Regions from separate parts of the Streptomyces sp. NPDC016459 genome, predicted to be linked through region 2. Evidence: predicted binding sites of a transcription regulator. Region 2 holds the regulator's gene; the other holds the start of a gene.

Region 1 (7,021 bases), on a different contig from region 2:
ACAGGCCGCATCGTCCTCAGATGCCCCGCCAGCCGGTCGAACTGCTCCCGCACCCCCGCCTCCATCCCCGCCGCCAGCGCCTGGTCCCTGATCTCGTTCGACGGCCACACGGAGGTGCTGGTCAGGGCCGTGCCGCCGTCCGGGGTCGCGTCGAAGGTGAGGGTCACCCTGACCGGATCCGCGTCCGGCATCTGCTCGAAGACCTCCGTGTAGTCGAGCCGTTCGGCCGGGACGATCTCCTCGTACGTGCCGGAGAAGACGATCTCCTGGCCCTCCGGCGTGCTCTGGCCCCAGCGCCACGCGCCGCCGACCCGCAGGTCGATGTCGACGACCGACGTGGTCAGCGCGGACACTCCGTACCACGCGCGCACGTGCTCGGGACGGGTCCACGCCTCCCAGAGCAGGCCCGGCGGGGCGTCGAAGGTCCGGGTGATGACCAGCTCGCGGTCGGCCGGTGTCGTCAGCAGGGTGACCATCGTGGTCTCCCTTCACGAGAGGGGCCATTCCAGGATCACCCCGGCCCCGCGGTAAGGCGAGTCCCGCGCGACGCCTCAGTCCCGTACGACGCCTCAGTCCCGTACGACCTGGGTCCTGGACAACGCCCGAGGGCGGCACCCCCCACGGGGTGCCGCCCTCGTTCTGATCTTCGCGTCCTCGCGTCAGCTCGCGCGTTCAGCGATGAACCACCGATCCCGGAGGATCAGAAGTCCATGTCACCGCCCGGCATGCCGCCGCCGGCCGGCGCGGACGCCTTCTCCGGCTTGTCGGCGATGACGGCCTCGGTGGTGAGGAACAGCGCGGCGATCGACGCGGCGTTCTGCAGCGCGGAACGCGTGACCTTCGCCGGGTCGATGATGCCCTCGGCGATGAGGTCGACGTACTCGTTGGTCGCGGCGTTCAGGCCGTGGCCGACGGGCAGGTTGCGGACCTTCTCCGCCACGACGCCGCCCTCGAGGCCGGCGTTGATCGCGATCTGCTTCAGCGGGGCCTCGAGGGCCAGCTTCACGATGTTCGCGCCCGTGGCCTCGTCACCCGTGAGGTCGGCCTCGAGCTTCTCGAAGACCGAGGAGGCCTGGAGCAGGGCCACGCCACCGCCGGCGACGATGCCCTCCTCGACGGCCGCCTTCGCGTTGCGAACGGCGTCCTCGATGCGGTGCTTGCGCTCCTTGAGCTCGACCTCGGTCGCGGCACCGGCCTTGATGACGGCCACGCCGCCGGCCAGCTTCGCCAGGCGCTCCTGGAGCTTCTCGCGGTCGTAGTCCGAGTCGCTGTTCTCGATCTCGGCGCGGATCTGGTTCACGCGACCGGCGACCTGCTCGCTGTCACCGGCACCGTCGACGATGGTGGTCTCGTCCTTGGTGATGACGACCTTGCGGGCGCGGCCCAGCAGGTCGAGGCCCGCGTTCTCCAGCTTCAGGCCGACCTCCTCGGAGATGACCGTGCCGCCGGTGAGGATGGCGATGTCGTTCAGCATGGCCTTGCGACGGTCGCCGAAGCCCGGGGCCTTGACCGCGACGGACTTGAAGGTGCCGCGGATCTTGTTGACGACCAGGGTCGACAGGGCCTCGCCCTCGACGTCCTCGGCGATGATCAGCAGGGGCTTGCCCGACTGCATGACCTTCTCCAGGAGCGGGAGCAGGTCCTTCACGGAGGAGATCTTGGAGTTGACGATGAGGAGGTACGGGTCGTCGAGGGACGACTCCATGCGCTCCATGTCGGTGGCGAAGTACGCCGAGATGTAGCCCTTGTCGAAGCGCATGCCCTCGGTGAGCTCGAGCTCGAGCCCGAAGGTCTGCGACTCCTCGACGGTGATGACGCCTTCCTTGCCGACCTTGTCCATCGCCTCGGCGATGAGCTCGCCGATCTGGGTGTCGGCGGCGGAGATGGAGGCCGTGGAAGCGATCTGCTCCTTGGTCTCGACATCCTTCGCCTGCTCGAGGAGGGCGCCGGAGACGGCCTCGACGGCCTTCTCGATGCCGCGCTTGAGGGCCATGGGGTTGGCACCGGCGGCGACGTTGCGGAGGCCCTCGCGGACGAGCGCCTGGGCGAGAACGGTGGCGGTGGTCGTACCGTCGCCGGCGACGTCGTCCGTCTTCTTGGCGACTTCCTTGACCAGCTCGGCGCCGATCTTCTCGTACGGGTCCTCGAGCTCGATCTCCTTGGCGATGGAGACACCGTCGTTGGTGATCGTGGGGGCGCCCCACTTCTTCTCGAGGACGACGTTGCGGCCCTTGGGGCCGAGGGTGACCTTGACGGCGTCAGCGAGCTGGTTCATGCCGCGCTCGAGACCGCGCCGGGCCTCCTCGTCGAACGCGATGATCTTGGCCATGTGAAGTGGTCCTCCCGGACATGGGGTGGATAACGCTCCAGGACCGCGCCGACGCCCGCGACGGACGGCCTCCGCAACTCCGCGTGGTTCCTTGCCCCACCCGGCCGGCGACCTCGTCATGCCCGATCCTCGTAGCACTCTCACCTGCCGAGTGCTAACGCCAATGATTAGCACTCGACCTATGAGAGTGCAAGCCGTTCCGGAGGAACGCCGATGCGGGGTGGCGGTCGGGTGACGGGCGGGTGCGGGCGACTCTCGACGATCGGGACGGGAACCAGCCGGTGGCGGAACACGTCGAGGGGCCCGCATCCCCAGGGATGCGGGCCCCTCGACGGCGTTGCGTCGGTGGCCGATCGCGCCGCGCTCAGACGGCGAGCTTGACCATGTCCGCCTGCGGACCCTTCTGGCCCTGCGAGATCTCGAACTCAACCCGCTGTCCCTCTTCGAGGCTGCGGTAACCATCCATCTGGATCGCGCTGTAGTGGACGAAAACATCCGCACCACCGTCGACCGCGATGAAGCCGTAGCCCTTCTCCGCGTTGAACCACTTGACGGTGCCCTGAGCCATGCCTAACTCCCCTATTACTGGCCCTTGCGCGGGACCCGCACTTCGCGGACCCGGGTCAGACCCTGCGCCGGAACGCGTCGACCGCGGCTGAATGTATCTGCCCAACTGCCCTCTGCAACAGGTCAATCGAGCGAGAATTCTGGGCGTCACGGAAAGGTGAATCGGGGAGAATTCCCGGAATTACGGGGCAAGTCGGGCCCGGCAAAGTACGCAGAAGGTACACAAGGCGCACACACTTTGGCTGCTTCTCGACGGGCGGGGCGCATTCACATATGCACCCGGCATGAGCAGCGGAGGGGACTTCCCCAACTCTACCCCGCTCAACCATGCAGAATTGCCCCCTCCGCTTTATGGCGCGGAAGGGGCAATTCGAGATCTTCGACAAAGACGGGACAACGGGTACGGCTCAGCCTCCGGCGACGGCCGGGATGATCGAGACGCCCGCACCCGCCGGGGTCGCCGTCTCCAGGCCCTGCTCGAAGCGCACGTCGTCGTCGTTCACGTACACGTTCACGAACCGGCGCAGCTTGCCCTGGTCGTCGAGGACGCGGGCGGCGATACCCGTGTGGTTCTTCTCCAGGTCCTCGATCACCTCGGCGAGGGTCGCGCCCTCGGCCTGGACCTCGGACTGCCCGCCCGTGTAGGTGCGGAGGATGGTGGGGATGCGGACGTTCACGGCCATGTCTTCGTAACCTTTCAGAGCGCCAGGCCGGCGTCGCGGAACGCGTCCAGGCTCGGGCGGATGGTGACGGTCGCCTGAGAGGTGTCGGCCACCGCGTCCAGGGTCTTGAGTCCGTCGCCGGTGTTGAGGACGACGGTGGTGAGGTTCGGGTCGATCAGCCCGTTCTCGACGAGCTTCCTCGCGACGCCGACGGTCACGCCGCCCGCGGTCTCGGCGAAGATGCCCTCGGTCTGCGCGAGCAGCTTGATCGCGTCGACGACCTGCTCGTCGTTCACGTCCTCCACGGCGCCGCCCGTGCGGCGGGCGATGTCGAGGACGTACGGGCCGTCGGCCGGGTTGCCGATGGCGAGCGACTTGGCGATCGTGTTCGGCTTCTGCGGGCGGACGACGTCGTGGCCGGCCTTGAAGGCGACGGAGACCGGGGAGCAGCCCTCGGCCTGGGCGCCGAAGATCTTGTACGGCTTGTCCTCGACGAGGCCCAGCTTGATGAGCTCCTGCAGACCCTTGTCGATCTTCGTGAGCTGCGAGCCGGACGCGATCGGGATGACGAGCTGGTCGGGGATGACCCAGCCGAGCTGCTCGCAGATCTCGTACGCCAGCGTCTTGGAGCCCTCGCCGTAGTACGGGCGGAGGTTGACGTTCACGAAGCCCCAGCCCTCGCCGAGCGGGTCGCCGATGAGCTCCGAGCAGAAGCGGTTGACGTCGTCGTAGTTGCCCTCGATGGCGACGAGGTCGCCGCCGTAGACACCGGCCATGACGACCTTGCCCTGCTCCAGGTCGTGCGGGATGAACACGCAGGAGCGGAAGCCGGCACGGGCGGCGGCGGCGCCGACGGCGCCGGCCAGGTTGCCGGTGGAGGAGCAGGAGAGGGTGGTGAAGCCGAAGGCGCGGGCGGCCTCGATGGCCTGGGCGACGACCCGGTCCTTGAAGGAGTGGGTCGGGTTGCCGGAGTCGTCCTTGACGAAGAGCCTGCCGGGGGCGACGCCGATCTCGCGGGCGAGGTTGTCCGCCTGGACGAGCTTGGTCCAGCCCGGGTTCAGGTTCGGCTTGTCGGCGACGTCGGCGGGGACGGGCAGCAGGGGGGCGTAGCGCCAGATGTTGGCGGGGCCGGCCTCGATCTGCTTGCGCAGCGCCTCGGGGTCACCGGTGGGGAGGTCGTACGCGACTTCGAGAGGTCCGAAACAGAGTTCGCAGGCGAAGATCGGACCGAGCGCGAACACTTCACCGCATTCGCGACAGGAAAGTCCGGACGCGGGACCGAGGTCGACGGTGGTGGCGGGGGTGACGGTCTGTACAGCCATGGAGGCGAGGCCCTTTCTCCTCATCTTTCCCATGACGAATTTTTCGCCATGAGACGGATTTGGCACCTTCCCTAGTCAGGGACCTCGCTGGAGTACGAGCTGCTGACTGGAGGGTTGCCGGGGCTTCAACGGGCCGTTTCCCTCTGCCCCTCTGGATGAGCGGTATTCGGTTGTGTAACGCGGGCGGCACCCCGACATGCGTCGGGCGTCCGCGTTGTTCAAGACTGTAACCGAAGGCATGGACGGTCGAGATGGTCGTCCGAACCGCGAGATGGAGATCACGTGCTGGATGAGGTGGAGCGCTGGCTGGACCGGCGGTCCTGGTCCGTGGCCGATCGACCGCTGGAGCGGGTTCTCGCCGCCAAGCGCGGGACGAAGGTCAGCGTGGTGCTGCCCGCGCTGAACGAGGAGGCGACGGTAGGGGACATCGTCTCCGTGATCCGGCGCGAGCTGATGGGCGGGCCGGCCCCGCTCGTCGACGAGCTGGTGGTGATCGACTCGGGGTCCACGGACCGTACGGCGGAGGTGGCGGCCGCGGCCGGGGCGCGGGTGGTCGCGCGGGACGCGATCCTCCCCCGGATACCGGCGGTGCCGGGCAAGGGCGAGGTCCTGTGGCGGTCACTGATGGTGACGAGTGGGGACGTCGTCTGTTTCGTGGACGCGGACCTGCGGGACTTCTCCGCGGACTTCGTGACGGGGATCGTGGGCCCGCTGCTCACCGACCCGGACGTGGACCTCGTGAAGGCGATGTACGACCGCCCGTTCAACGACACTCCTGGTCAGGGCGGTCGCGTCACGGAGCTGGTGGCACGCCCGCTGCTCAACCTGCACTGGCCGCAGCTGGCCGGTTTCGTGCAGCCGCTGGGCGGGGAGTACGCGGCCCGCCGTTCGCTGCTCGAACGGCTGCCGTTCCCGGTCGGTTACGGAGTGGAGCTGGGGCTGCTCGTCGACGCGCTGCACACGGTGGGCCTGGACGCGCTCGCGCAGGTGGACGTGGGGGTCCGCAAGCACCGTCACCAGGACGGGCTGGCGCTCGGCCGGATGGCGGCGGCGATCTACCGGACGGCGCAGCTGCGGCTGTCACGGGGGCATCTGGTGCGGCCGTGGCTGACCCAGTTCGAGCGGGGTGAGTCGGGGTTCACGCCGCGGACGTACGCGGTGGACACGGAGGAGCGGCCGCCGATGGCCGAGATCGTGGAGTACGCGCGCCGCCGCGTGGCGTAACGCCCCATGATGATGTGTTTTGCCTACATTGCCCTTTTATGCGCTTCAGACAACAACACCTGGGAAAGGTACTCGCGACCGTCGCACTGATGACGGGCTCGCTCGCGCTCACCGCCGCCGGACCGGTCGCGGCGGACGTGGTCGAGCCCTTCGGCAAGCGGTACGACGCGTCGCTGTACGGCGACTTCGCCACGATCGGCGACACGGTGACGGCCGCCAGGACCGGCACGACCGGCACGACCGGCACCACTGGCACCACCGGCACGACCGGCACCGGCGGGGGCACCGGCGGCGGTTACGGCTCCAGCACCGGCCGTGTCGTGCTCCCGGCGGGCGCCGAGGTGGCGTACGCCCGGCTGTTCTGGGGCGGGAACGACGGCACGTACACGGGCCCGAGCGGCGCGCGCCTGGGCCGCTGCGACCTCTCGGGCGCGGACGCCGTCCGCTCGCCCGGCGACCCCGCGACGACCGCCCCCGTGCTCAAGGTCGGCGCGGGTCCCGCGACCCCCGTCTCCATCGACAGCATGGTCACCGACCCGGCCGGCGTCGAGGGCCCGCACTACTACACGGGCGAGTCCGACGTGACCGCCGCCTTCAAGGGCGTCACGGGCACGGACACGCGGATCGCGGTCGGCAACGTCTGGGCCCCGACGGGCAAGGGCTGCGTGGCGGGCTGGTCCCTGACGGTCGTCCACCGGTTCCCGGGGCCGGACCCGGTCCACGCCCCCGAGCGGCGGAAGGTCTACGTCTACGGCGGGCACGTCCTCCAGCGCTCGACCTCCCCCTCGACCACGATCACCGTCGACGGCTTCCAGCGGGGGCCCGGCCCGGTACGGGCCAGCGTGACGGCGTACGGGGACGGCTGGAGCGCCTCGGACGCCCTGTTCCTCGTCGACGGCAGGAACCTCCACGAGAGC
Region 2 (7,021 bases):
CTTGTGCAGCGGGTGGGCGCCGGACTCGGGGCAGCAGAGGAAGGCGGTGCCGAGCTGGGCGGCCTCGGCCCCGGCGGCGAGGACGGCGGCGATCTGGGCGCCGCGCATGATCCCGCCGGTGGCGACGATCGGCAGGGCGACGCTCTCGCGGATCCGGGTGAGAAGGGTGAGCAGCCCGGTGCCCCGGGCGCCGTCGTCGGCCGGGTCGTCGCGGTACGTGCCCTGGTGTCCGCCGGCCTCGACGCCCTGGACGCAGACGGCGTCGGCGCCCGCGGCCTGTGCGGCGAGGGCCTCGTCGGCTGAGGTGACGGTGACGATCGTGAACGTACCGACGCGGGCGAAGGCGGCGAGCGTCTCGGGCGCGGGGCAGCCGAAGGTGAAGGAGACGACGCGGACCGGGTCCTCCAGGAGGATGGCCAGCTTGGCGTCGTAGGCGTCGTCGCGACCGGAGTCCGTGTCGCCGAGCGGGGTGCCGTACCAGGTGGCCTCGCCGGCGAGCTGGTGGCGGTAGACCTCGACGGCGGCGGGGTCGGCGGGCCGCCCGCTCTGCGGCAGGAAGAGGTTGACACCGAAGGGGCGTGCGGTGAGCCCGCGTGTCTGCTTGATCTCCTGGTACAGGCCGCCGGCCGTCTTGTATCCGCCGGCCAGGAAGCCGAGCGCCCCGGCCTCGCAGACGGCCCCGACCAGCTCGGGACAGGAACCGCCACCCGCCATGGGGGCCTGCACGATCGGATACCGAGACAGATCGTTCAGTGCGGTGGTGGACATATGGGCATCGTGCCATGCGTGTGCGGCGGTGCCGAATTCGAACGTCGGGTACGGAAGGGGCGGCGCGGACAGGCGGAAAGACGGCACCGGCAGCCGGAAGGGGCGGCACCCGCGCCCGCGGGTGCCGCCCCTTCCGTACCGATCAGACCCGCCCGTTGAACGCGTCCTTCAACCGCGAGAACAAGCCCTGCTGCCCCGGCTGGAACTGGCCGGTGGGCCGTTCCTCGCCGCGCAGCTTGGCCAGTTCGCGCAGGAGCCGTTCCTGCTCCGCGTCGAGCTTGCCGGGGGTCTGCACCTCGACGTGCACGATCAGGTCGCCCCGGCCGTTGCCGCGCAGATGCGTGACGCCACGGCCGTGCAGCGGGATCGACTGGCCGGACTGGGTGCCCGGCCGGATGTCGATCTCCTCGACGCCGTCGAGGGTCTGCAGCGGCACCTTGGTGCCGAGCGCGCCCGCGGTCATCGGGATCGTGACCGTGCAGTGCAGGTCGTCGCCGCGCCGCTGGAAGGTGTCGTGCGGGGTCTCGTGGATCTCCACGTACAGGTCGCCGGCGGGGCCGCCGCCGGGGCCGACCTCGCCCTCGCCCGCGAGCTGGATCCGGGTGCCGTTGTCGACACCGGCCGGGATCTTCACCGTGAGCGTACGACGGGACCGCACCCGGCCGTCGCCCGCGCACTCCGGGCACGGCGTCGGCACGACCGTGCCGAAGCCCTGGCACTGGGGGCAGGGGCGGGAGGTCATGACCTGGCCGAGGAAGGACCGGGTGACCTGGGACACCTCGCCGCGACCGCGGCACATGTCACAGGTCTGCGCGGAGGTGCCGGGCGCGGCGCCCTCGCCCGAGCAGGTCGTGCAGACGACAGCCGTGTCGACCTGGATGTCCTTGGTGGTGCCGAAGGCCGCCTCGTTGAGGTCGATCTCCAGCCGGATCATGGCGTCCTGGCCGCGGCGGGTCCGCGAGCGCGGGCCGCGCTGCGACGCCGTACCGAAGAAGGCGTCCATGATGTCGGAGAAGTTGCCGAAGCCACCGGCCCCGAAGCCGCCCGCGCCGCCTCCGCCCGAGGCCGAGAGGGGGTCGCCGCCCAGGTCGTAGACCTGCTTCTTCTGCGGGTCCGAGAGGACCTCGTAGGCGGCGTTGATCTCCTTGAAGCGTTCCTGCGTCTTGGGATCGGGATTGACGTCCGGGTGCAGCTCGCGGGCGAGCCTCCGGAACGCCTTCTTGATCTCGTCCTGGGACGCGTCGCGGCGCACGCCGAGTACGGCGTAGTAGTCCGTGGCCACTTACGACTCCGCCAGGATCTGTCCGACGTAACGTGCCACTGCGCGTACCGCTCCCATCGTTCCGGGGTAGTCCATGCGGGTCGGTCCGACCACGCCGAGTTTGGCGACTGCCTCGCCGCCCGAACCGTAGCCGACCGAGACGACGGACGTGGAGCTCAGCCCCTCGTGGGCGTTCTCGTGCCCGATGCGTACGGTCATGCCCGATTCCTTGGCCTCGCCGAGCAGCTTGAGGAGCACGACCTGCTCCTCCAGAGCTTCAAGGACGGGCCTGATCATCAGGGGGAAGTCATGTCCGAAGCGGGTGAGATTGGCGGTGCCGCCGATCATCAGCCGCTCCTCGTGCTCCTCGACCAGGGATTCGAGGAGGGTCGCGAGCACGGTCGAGACCGTGGCGCGGTCCTCGACCTCCTCGAATGACTCGGGGAGGTCCTGCACCAGCTGCGGCACGTCGGCGAACCGCCGACCGACGACCCTGCTGTTGAGCCGGGCCCGCAGATCGGCGAGGGAGGACTCGCCGAAGGGCGCGGGGCAGTCGATGAGACGCTGCTCGACGCGGCCGGTGTCCGTGATGAGCACCAGCATCAGGCGGGCGGGGGCCAGCGAGAGCAGCTCCACGTGCCGGACGGTCGAACGGGTCAGCGAGGGGTACTGGACGACGGCGACCTGACGGGTCAGCTGCGCGAGCAGCCGGACCGTGCGGCCGACGACGTCGTCCAGGTCCACCGCGCCGTCGAGGAAGTTGTGGATGGCCCGGCGCTCGGGCGTCGACAGCGGCTTGACGCCGGCGAGCCGGTCGACGAAGAGCCGGTAGCCCTTGTCGGTCGGGATCCGGCCGGCGCTGGTGTGGGGCTGGGCGATGAAGCCCTCCTCCTCCAGCACGGCCATGTCGTTGCGCACGGTGGCGGGCGAGACGCCGAGTTTGTGGCGCTCGGTGAGCGCCTTGGAGCCGACGGGCTCCTCCGTCCCCACGTAGTCCTGGACGATGGCGCGCAGGACCTCGAGCCTGCGTTCGCTGAGCATCGTGGCGCACCTCCAGCTGTCGACGTCGTTCCGGTTGCTCCGCTTTTGGCACTCACCCTGTTCGAGTGCCAGCGATTCCCCGGCCAGTGTACGGCGGCGGGCGTCGCTCCTGGCAAGGCGGCGGGCCCCCACCGGCTAGCGTCGCCTTATGGACGTGGATTGGGAAGCGTACGGGTGGGAGCGGCTCGCGGACGGGGTGGGCCGGCGACGGCTGCCCGGATGGGACGCCACGGTCGGACTGGCACTGGGCGAGCGGGCGGTGCTGCTGTACGACACGGGCTCCTCGCTCGCGGAGGGCGCCGAGCTGCGGACGCAGATCGCGGGGCTGACGAACGACCGGAGAGTGACGCACATCGCACTGAGCCACCCCCATTTCGACCATGTGCTGGGCACCGCGGCCTTCTCGGGCGCGGAGGTCTTCGGCGCGGTCGGCTCCGACGCGCTGCTCGGAGGGGCCAGGGCGCAGGAGGCGCTGCGCGGCGACGCGGTACGGCACGGGCTCGACCCGGCGGCGGCCGCGGAGGCCGTGGACGTGCTGGTGGCGCCGCGGCACGTGGTCTCAGGCGAGTGGACGCTCGACCTCGGCGGCCGGCAGGTCCTCCTGGCGAACGTCGGCCCCGGCCACACGGGCCACGACCTGGTGCTCCTGGTGCCGGGCGGCCCGGAGGTGGTCTTCTGCGGCGACCTGGTCGAGGAGTCCGGCGAGCCGCAGGCGGGCCCGGACGCGATCCCCTCCCGCTGGCCGGACGCCCTGGACCGGCTGCTGCGGCTCGGCGGCGAGGAGGCGGTGTACGTACCGGGGCACGGGGCGGTGGTGGACGCCACGTTCGTGCGGGCCCAGCGCGATGAACTGGCACACCGCTTCCACGTCGCCTAACGTCACCGAAATGCGCAGCTACAACCCGGACCTGACGCCGTCCTGGAAGAAGCCGAAGCCCGTCCCGGAGGTTCCGGCCGAGCGTGACCTCGTCGTCGAGGAGGTCACGACGGGCTTCTGCGGGGCGGTGATCCGCTGCGAGGCGGGCACCGTGACCCTGGAGGACCGCTTCGGCAAGCACCGGGTCTTCCCCATGGACCCGCGTGGTTTCCTCCTGGAGGGCCGGGTGGTGACCCTGGTCCGACCGGTCACCGCTCCCGCCCGCCCCACCCGTACGGCCTCGGGCTCGGTCGCCGTACCGGGCGCACGTGCGCGCGTGGCGCGGGCCGGCCGGATCTACGTGGAGGGCCGGCACGACGCCGAGCTCGTGGAGCGGGTCTGGGGCGACGACCTGCGGATCGAGGGCGTGGTCGTGGAGTACCTGGAGGGCGTCGACGACCTGCCGTCGATCGTGGCGGACTTCGCCCCGGCGCCGGACGCGCGCCTGGGGGTCCTGGTGGACCACCTGGTCCCGGGCTCGAAGGAGTCCCGCATCGCCGCCCGGGTGACCTCCCCGGACGTCCTGGTCGTGGGCCACCCCTACATCGACGTCTGGGAGGCGGTGAAGCCGTCGTCCCTGGGCATCCCGGCCTGGCCGACGGTCCCCCGGGGCCAGGACTGGAAGACGGGCGTCTGCCGGGCCCTCGGCTGGCCCCACGACAACACGGGCGCCGCCTGGCAGCACATCCTGTCGAGAGTCACCTCGTACAAGGACCTGGAACCGGAACTCCTGGGCCGAGTGGAAGAACTGATCGACTTCGTGACGGCGCCGTAGACGACCTCCGACGGGGGCGCCCCGCGCCCCCGTCACGGGCATTCGCCCCGCGCCTGAACCTCAGTCCACCAGGTCCCGCACCACGGCGTCGGCGAGCAACCGACCCCGCAGGGTCAGCACGGCCCGCCCCTCGTCGTAGGGCCCCGCGTCGAGAAGCCCGTCCGCCAGCGCCCGCGAAGCCGCGGCAAGCCCGGCAGGCCGCAGGAGTGCCAACTCGACGCCCTCCCGCAGCCGCAACTCGAGCAGCACCCGCTCCACCCTGCGGTCTTCGGACGACAGCAGCTCCCGCCCCGCCCCCGGCGACCTCCCCCCGTCGAGCGCCGCCGCGTACGCGCCCGGGTGCTTCACGTTCCACCACCGCACCCCGCCCACGTGGCTGTGCGCGCCGGGGCCCGCGCCCCACCAGTCCGCGCCGCGCCAGTACAGCTCGTTGTGGAGGCAGCGCCCGGCCTCCGAGGTGGCCCAGTTGGACACCTCGTACCACTCGAATCCGGCCTCGGCGAGAACGGAGTCCGCGATCAGGTACCGGTCGGCGTGCACGTCGTCGTCGGTCATCGGCACCTCGCCGCGCCGGATCCGGCGGGCGAGCTGCGTCCCCTCCTCGACGATCAGGGCGTACGCGCTGACGTGGTCAGGGCCGGCGCCGATCGCCGCGTCGAGCGAGGCCCGCCAGTCGTCGTCGGACTCCCCCGGCGTGCCGTAGATCAGATCCAGGTTCACGTGCTCGAACCCGGCGGCCCGCGCCTCGGCGACGCACGCCTCGGGGCGCCCGGGCGTGTGCGTCCGGTCGAGGATCCTCAGGACGTGCTGCCGGGCACTCTGCATCCCGAAGGAGACGCGGTTGAAGCCGCCTTCCCGCAGCTCCGCGAGGTACGCGGGGGTCACGGACTCCGGATTCGCCTCGGTCGTCACCTCGGCGTCGTCCGCGAGCCCGAACTCGTCGCGGACGGCTCCCAGCATCCGTACGAGATCACCGGCGGCGAGCAGCGTCGGCGTGCCCCCGCCGACGAACACGGTCCGCACCGGCCTGGGGTCGTCGCCGAGCACCTTCCGGGCGAGCCGGACCTCTTCGGCGACCTGGTCGGCGTAGTTGTCCCGGGAGGCGAGCACGCCCCCGGTGCCGCGCAGCTCGCTCGCCGTGTACGTGTTGAAGTCGCAGTAGCCGCACCGCGTGGCGCAGTACGGAACGTGCAGGTAGAACCCGAGGGGCCGCTCGGCCGCCCCTTCCAGGGCGTGTGCGGGCAGCGCCCCGGTCTCGGGCACGGTCTCACCATCGGGCAGTACGGAAGGCATGAGCCCCATTGTCCCGTACTGCCCGAGGTGGACGTCCGGCCTGTGGACGCCGGCCTGTGGAAAAGTGCCGTGCGCGGCGGTCAGGACTCCCGGGAGCCCGCGTACATCTCCTCGATGAGGTCCTTGTACTCGCGCTCCACCACCGGCCGCTTCAGCTTCAGCGACGGGGTCAGCTCGCCGTGCTCGATGTCCAGGTCCCGGGGCAGCAGCCGGAACTTCTTGATCGTCTGCCAGCGCTGGAGGCCTTCGTTGAGGCGGTCGACGTAGCCCTGGATCATGGCCACCGTCTGCGGGGCGGCGACGACCTCGGCGTACGACCTGCCCGCGAGGTCGTGATCGGCGGCCCAGCCGAGGAGGGTGGGCTCGTCGAGGGCGATCAGCGCGGTGCAGAAGTTCCGGTCGGCGCCGTGGACGAGGATGTTGGAGACGAACGGACAGACGGCCTTGAACTGGCCCTCGACCTCGGCCGGCGCGATGTACTTGCCGCCGGACGTCTTGATCAGGTCCTTCTTGCGGTCGGTGATCCGGAGGTAGCCGTCGGCGGACAGTTCGCCGATGTCACCGGTGTGGAACCAGCCGTCGGACTCCAGGACCTCGGCCGTCTTCTCGGGCAGGCCGTGGTAGCCCTCCATGATGCCGGGGCCGCGCAGCAGGATCTCGCCGTCGTCGGCGATGCGGACCTCGGTGCCGGGGAGCGGCTTGCCGACGGTGCCGGTGCGGTAGGCCTCGCCCGGGTTGACGAAGGAGGCGGCGGAGGACTCGGTGAGCCCGTAGCCCTCCAGGATGTGGATGCCGGCGCCGGCGAAGAAGTAGCCGATCTCGGGGGCGAGCGCGGCGGATCCGGAGATGCACGCGCGCAGGTTGCCGCCGAAGGCGTCACGGATCTTGGAGTAGACGAGGGCGTCGGCGATCTTGTGCTTGGCGGTGAGGCCGAAGGGCACCGAGGCGGTCCCGGTGCGGCGGAAGT

The links. The regulator HrcA, encoded in region 2, represses chaperone genes, less so after heat shock. The targets are predictions, from matches to a motif close to TTNGCACTCNGNNNNNCNGAGTGCNAA.
Region 1: the regulator HrcA is predicted to act here: its motif matches at 2,497-2,523, upstream of groL (chaperonin GroEL).

The regions. Positions count from the first base shown of each region.
Region 1 covers NZ_JBEYCR010000014.1:110,311-117,331, reverse strand. The annotation lists gene ABZ567_RS26950 (SRPBCC domain-containing protein) at 1-476, opposite strand, end outside; gene groL (chaperonin GroEL) at 701-2,329, opposite strand; gene ABZ567_RS26940 (cold-shock protein) at 2,694-2,897, opposite strand; gene ABZ567_RS26935 (MoaD/ThiS family protein) at 3,304-3,579, opposite strand; gene thrC (threonine synthase) at 3,594-4,904, opposite strand; SAM riboswitch class I at 4,898-5,042, opposite strand; gene ABZ567_RS26925 (glucosyl-3-phosphoglycerate synthase) at 5,163-6,104, shown strand; gene ABZ567_RS26920 (hypothetical protein) at 6,194-7,021, shown strand, end outside.
Region 2 covers NZ_JBEYCR010000001.1:755,324-762,344, forward strand. The annotation lists gene ABZ567_RS03475 (nitronate monooxygenase) at 1-768, opposite strand, end outside; gene dnaJ (molecular chaperone DnaJ) at 911-2,050, opposite strand; gene hrcA (heat-inducible transcriptional repressor HrcA) at 2,051-3,070, opposite strand; gene ABZ567_RS03490 (MBL fold metallo-hydrolase) at 3,219-3,947, shown strand; gene ABZ567_RS03495 (DUF3097 domain-containing protein) at 3,958-4,761, shown strand; gene hemW (radical SAM family heme chaperone HemW) at 4,822-6,054, opposite strand; gene ABZ567_RS03505 (long-chain fatty acid--CoA ligase) at 6,135-7,021, opposite strand, start outside.